One region of the Virgibacillus sp. M23 genome, then DNA from elsewhere that is predicted to be linked to it. Evidence: riboswitches for the same ligand, from Rfam matches in the RefSeq annotation. Region 1 holds a riboswitch; the other holds the start of a gene.
The links. Region 1 has a riboswitch for preQ1 ahead of queC (7-cyano-7-deazaguanine synthase QueC). Riboswitches for the same ligand answer to the same signal wherever they lie in the genome.
Positions count from the first base shown of each region.

Region 1 (3,218 bases):
CTCAATAGCAACTTTTATTTGTTCGTGATGGAGTAAATCAATCAAGCGACTCAATTGGCTAAGTAACGCTGGGTTGCCACCTGAAATCGTTACATGGCCGAATTGATCTCCACCCTTTTGATATAAGGTTTGCATTATTTCCTCTGCTTCCATCATTTTAATGAGATGTTTCTCTGATCCGTCCCATGTAAATGTTGAATCACACCATGAACAGGAATAATCGCAACCAGCAGTTCGTATAAACATGGTCTTTCTTCCAATAACCATTCCTTCCCCTTGAATGGTCGGTCCAAATATTTCAATTACTGGTATTTTCATCTATATTCTCCTTTGGACGATAAACACAATAACTAGAAGGCGTTTCCCGTAAATACACTTGGATACAACGCGGAGAATGCGAAAAACCATCTAAATATTCCTGTACTAATTCATAAATCGTCCGAGCAACAATTTCTGTTGTTGGAAAGGTATTAGGACACACATTTGAAAAAGCAATATCTTCATTCATAACACCATGATCAAAGCGTTTATGAATCAAATCCTTTATTTCTTTAAAATTAACTAAAAATCCTGTGTGGTTAAGTGTTTCACCAACAATCGTAATATTTGTAAAATATGTATGTCCGTGCATGGACTGACATCTCCCAGTGTCTTGATGTGGAATATAATGTGCTGCTGCAAAATGAAAGTCTTTGTTAATTTCATAGGAATAGTTATGATGTGGAACAGGATAGATTTGTTGTATCATTTTGCTTGCTCCCTCTTCCGATTAGCTTCATATTTTTCTAACCCATTTTTTCTTAATTTACATGCCGGACATTCCCCACATCCACTGCCTTTGATTCCGTTATAGCAGGTCAACGTATTATTTTTCACAAATGAAAAAGCCGCTAGCTGGTCACTTAACTCCCACACCCCTGCTTTATCCAACCACATAAGCGGTGTATGCAAAACAAATTGTTCATCCATTGCTAAATTTATTGTTACATTCAGTGATTTAATAAAAATATCCCGACAATCTGGGTAACCACTAAAATCCGTTTCACAGACACCAGTTACTAAATGTTTGGCATCTATTTGCTTAGCTAAAATTGCTGCGAACGATAAAAACATAAGGTTTCTTCCAGGGACAAAGGTAGATGGTAGCTCTCCCTCATTTTCTGTTATCTCGATATCTTTTCGAGTTAACGCATTTGGTGCTAACTGATTTAACAAACTCATATCCAACAGATGATGTGTAACTTCCAAGTGTTCACAAATATTTCTCGCAACTTGTAATTCTTCGATATGGCGCTGACCATATTGAAATGTTACTGCTTCTACATGTTCAAACTTTCTCAGCGCCCAAAACAAACAAGTAGTACTGTCCTGGCCTCCACTGAATACAACTATCGCTTTTTGGTCGTTCATCGACGCTTCTCCTCCTCGACAAAGAAGAGTGTTCGTTAACTAGCATTTCCCATCAAAAAAACAACACTAAGAAGGGTGTTGTTTTGGTCTCCTTAGTTTTTTATAGAGGGATGGAATTGCGAACCTCTCCTGTATTTTTACAGATTTCTTAATTAAGTTGCAGCTCTAGTTTACCATTCATAAACTAATTATGAAAGATACTTCTTTCTTTCACTATAAATGTAGCTTGAATAGGTTCATTACTATTTGTATAAGTCACAGAAGTTCGGCTATAAAGCAATGCCCACTTCTGAAGAATTTAGAGCTTTTAATTTTCCGTAAGCAATGATCGGTTATTTTCAACGAAGGGATATATGTATAGCAATACTTTTGCATTTTAGAAGATCTTTAATATATTTTATTTCATTAAGCTAGGTAATATCGTTACTATTTGCGGAAATACGATTAACAATACGATGCAAATGATCATCCCAATGATCATAGGCACAGCTCCTCGGAAAATTGTCTGTACTGGAATATTAGTCGCGACTCCTTTAATAACAAAGATACTAATTCCTAACGGGGGTGTTAATGATCCTATATTGATTGCCATCACCATAATAATTCCAAACCAGACACCATCAAATCCAAGTTCCATAATAATCGGATAAATAATTGGAAGCGTTAAAACGATTAAGGATAAGCCTTCGATAAAACATCCTAATATAAATAATACAATTAATATTAAGATCAGAATTACATATGCGTTAAGTTCTAACCCACTCACAAAGGAAGTAAGCTTCACAGGTAGTCTGCTAATTGTGAGAAACTGACTAAATAATGTAGCTCCGATAAGTATTAAAAAGATATAGGCAGTTAACCGTAACGATTCATTAAATGATTGCTTTAGTTTATTCCAGTCAAGTCTTCTAGATAAAAAAGCGAAAATAATTGCACCCATTGCTCCTACACCCGCAGCTTCGGTTGGTGTAAAAATACCTAAGTAGATTCCACCAATACTAATTAAGAATAAGCCTAAAAATGGCCAAACATTTTTTAATGTAAGTAATTTCTCACGAATTGTTGCTTGTTCAGATCTCGCAGGTGCTAATGTTGAATTACGCCGAACAAGAATTGCAATAATAATCATAAAGATAATGACCTGAATGACACCAGGAATAATACCTGCTATTAATAATGCCCCAATTGCTTCCCTTGTTTGAATTCCATATAAAATTAAGATCACACTTGGCGGAATTAATATTCCAAGTGTACCACCTGCTGCTACACAAGCTGTCGATAGACTCGGTTGATATTTAAATTTTTCCATTTCAGGAAGTGAAATTTTAGAAACGGTTGCAGTTGTCGCATTAAGTGAACCAGAAATGGAAGAAAAAATGGCTGCAGTACCAATGGTGGCCATTGCTAATCCTCCCCGAAGATGACCAACCCAACTGTCTACAGCTTTGTATAAATCCTTTCCCAATCCCGTGTATGAAAGAATCATGCCCATCAAAATAAATAATGGAATAACACTTAACGAATAGGAACTCGCCGTGTCAAATGGAGTCCTACCGAGCTGAGCAAATGCCACATCCCAACCTCTTATTAATGTTGTACCTGTCAAGCCTACAAATAAAAGAGAAATACCTACGGGAACCTTTAGTAATAACAAGACAATCAATGCAATAATACTAATAAAACCGATTATTTCAGGACTCATTTGAATGAACCACCTTTTGCAAATAATGAATAGCATGCAGAAATGCGGTTAGCGCGAATAATATTGTCCCTATAACTGCTAACATAGCGATCGGAAAAAGTGGAAT
Region 1 is NZ_JAWDHA010000004.1:35,618-38,835, reverse strand. Features, by position in the region: gene queE (7-carboxy-7-deazaguanine synthase QueE) at 1-318, opposite strand, end outside; gene RVS70_RS02455 (6-pyruvoyl trahydropterin synthase family protein) at 299-748, opposite strand; gene queC (7-cyano-7-deazaguanine synthase QueC) at 745-1,410, opposite strand; PreQ1 riboswitch class I at 1,497-1,543, opposite strand; gene RVS70_RS02445 (TRAP transporter large permease) at 1,808-3,112, opposite strand; gene RVS70_RS02440 (TRAP transporter small permease) at 3,102-3,218, opposite strand, start outside.

Region 2 (3,218 bases), on a different contig from region 1:
AAAGGCTAGCATCGCTCCCATGGAGCCAGCTTCTGTAATCCATAATCCAGACGTAACGACCCATCCCCAGCCAATCATTGCTCCAAAAGCAAGTGCAAGCACATCTTTATTACCAAGAATCTTTAATAGCTTATCCGATTCATCCATCCATTTCCCCTCCTCAATTTGTAATTACATCACCATTATATTAACTAATTATTCAGAATTATTACCTTATACGAATCTCTTTTTTATAAAGTTGCCTACTTAATGATGCATACGCAACCCTTCCTTTCATATATTCATGAAAATTAAAACCGGCCATAAAGATAGGAACCTGAAGTAGGAGATCCTATCAATATAACTGGTTTTAATCTACTGTTTTGCTTTCATTCTTCAGCAAAGTCAATGGAATTGACAGTTTATAAATCTTTGATTATCTTTACAATAAATAAAATCCTATAAACAATTAAAAGTTACTTTATTACTTTGCCTCAAGCTTCCTCGCCCATTTAACCAACAAATAAGCAAACGGCGTATCTATTATTGCAATGATTAGTTTAAATATATATTGGGTGACTATCATACCCAATAGAACTCGTAGCGGCACGATTCCCCAGAATGCGATGGTTATAAACAGACTTGTGTCAATAAGTTGACTTGTCATCGTTGAGACATTATTTCGTATCCATAGCTTCTTCTCACCATGGCTTGCACGAAGACGATGAAAAATACTTACATCAAGGTGTTGACTTGCTATATAAGAGAGCAAGCTAGCTGCAATAACACGAAAGCTACCACCTAGTATTTGTTCGAATTCTGATTGTAGACCAAATGCTGGTGCAGCCGGTAAATGAACAACAATAAATATGAAAAACACCGCAAACAACTGGGTTATAAATCCTGCCTGAACCGTTTTTCTAGCTGTATTCTTTCCATATACTTCTCCAATCACATCTGTAAGCAAATAGGTCACGACATATACAATCGCAGCCCCAGGCAAAATAAATTCTCCTATTTGAAACAGTTTAACAGCTAATATATTTGATAGTAATAAAAGCCCAACAAATAACGCATTAAGATAGATAAACATAAAACTCCTCTTCCTTGTCCATTAATATGCCAGCACGTCCTAATCTTCACTACGTTGTAAATCTGTAGTCTGTGCTGCAAACGAGATTATAAAGGAAGAGACCTAAACCTAACCCTCTACTTTTTAACGATTATCTATATTTTCTGGGTATAGATCATGATTCATTAGTCTTTGATCTGCCATCTTCTCAAATTTAGTACCCGCTTTACCATAATTACAGTAGGGATCTATGGAGATCCCTCCACGCGGTGTAAACTTTCCCCAGACCTCAATATAACGGGGTGCCATTAAATCAATCAAGTCATTCATAATAATATTTATACTATCTTCATGGAAGTCACCATGATTACGAAAACTGAACAAATAAAGCTTTAGTGACTTACTCTCAACCATTTTTTTATCTGGTATATAGCTAATATACACCGTCCCAAAGTCAGGCTGATTTGTTTTAGGACAAAGCGTGGTAAACTCAGGGCAATTAAATTTAACAAAATAATCACGACCCGGGTGCTTGTTATCAAAAACCTCCAGTACGTCCGGTGTGTAGTCAAAAGCATACATCGTTCCTTGACTTCCTAGCTGTGTTACACCAGTTAACTCATCATTACTTCTACTAGCCATCGCGAAGCCTCCTTTTAAATATTCTTTCGTTAAAACAAGTGCGTACCTACTTAATACTCCATTTAGAAACAAAGCATTTAATATAATTCACCAAAACGAACAAGTGCAAGCGCCGATTTGAAACCTAGCGACCGGAGCGAGTCAACGGATATAAAGGAATCACGGTGTGCTTTGCGAGCCGATGGTGACTTGTCGTAGGGCAATTCGTGAAGTAGCCTCGTTACTGGGTGCTGGAGCTCAACACGCCCATATTTATCCATCGGCTAATTTTGTAATTCTCTAGACAAACAAAAAGCCATGGCCTAAGGCACATGACTTTTTATCACATCATTTGTCCTTAGTTTTTTATAGAGGGTTAAAGCTAAGAACCTCTCCCGCACGGAATGTTTTCTACTATCCATTCCACTCGAGTAATTATAAATAGGATACATTCGGATGTCAACGCTATTTAATGTTGGATTTTCGGATAGTACAATCTTTTTGCTAATAATGTTTGAAGAACTAAAAACAGTCCACTAACCGTCCAATATAATGGTAATGCAGCAGGTGCATTAAAGGAAATAAACCCTATCATAACAGGCGATAAGAGCGACATAACCGCCATCTGCTTCCTCTGTTTTTCGTCCATCCCCATTAACGATACTCTCGATTGAATAAAGTAAATAGCCGCTGCGACAAATGGTAGAATCAAATCAACCTGTCCTAAATCGAACCAGAGAAATGAATGTGCGGCAATTTCTGGCGAATTCCTAATCGCATAGTAAACCGCTATGATAATCGGAAATTGAATAAGCATCGGCAAACACCCCAATGAGCTTAAAGGGTTAAATTGATGCTTCTGGTAGAGTTGCATCATTTCCTTTTGCATCTCTGCTTTCGACTCTGCATCTTTTTTGTCCTTATACTTATCCGTAATAGCATCCATGTCAGGCTTCATTTCGCTCATCTTTTCTTTCGTCTTTGCAGCACTTTTCGTTTGTTTTAAAGATAATGGCATTAAAAGCAAACGAATAAGCAACGTTAGAACGATGATTGATAATCCATAGTCGCCACCAAACAGTATGGCAATATATTTGATAAGCTGCGAAAAGGGATTTTCAAAACTAAAAAAACCTGCAGCGCTAGTATCACCTTGGCAACCCGTTAAAAAGATTACAAGAATAATACTAATTACACTATATTTCTTAAGGAATGTGAATATAAATTGACGATCCATTGTTGTCCTCCTCGTTTTGATAATTCATTTGCTTGGAACGAGAAGGATTCGTTGTCTGTATCATCATCAGGCGATGCTATTCGATTTGTCTTTTTAATTAACCATTCAATAACCTCTCTACATTCGCCAAATAATTCTTGCATTGGCAATAACCGTACACGTAGATTATGATATTCCCTTGTCAAAATATTATTATTTTCTATAATATTTCGCGCATCTATTGTTAAGAATTGATAGGTAGATAAAATCGTAAGTAATATACTAATATATAGATAGAATGGCGACACATCATTAACTACTTCATTTAAT
Region 2 is NZ_JAWDHA010000079.1:14,159-17,376, reverse strand. Features, by position in the region: gene RVS70_RS19830 (APC family permease) at 1-147, opposite strand, end outside; gene RVS70_RS19825 (queuosine precursor transporter) at 464-1,072, opposite strand; gene queF (preQ(1) synthase) at 1,196-1,693, opposite strand; PreQ1 riboswitch class I at 2,025-2,071, opposite strand; gene yidC (membrane protein insertase YidC) at 2,142-2,909, opposite strand; gene RVS70_RS19810 (hypothetical protein) at 2,864-3,218, opposite strand, start outside.
Region 2: it holds a riboswitch for preQ1, as region 1 does, so the genes downstream of both, queF (preQ(1) synthase) here and queC (7-cyano-7-deazaguanine synthase QueC) in region 1, are expected to answer to the same signal.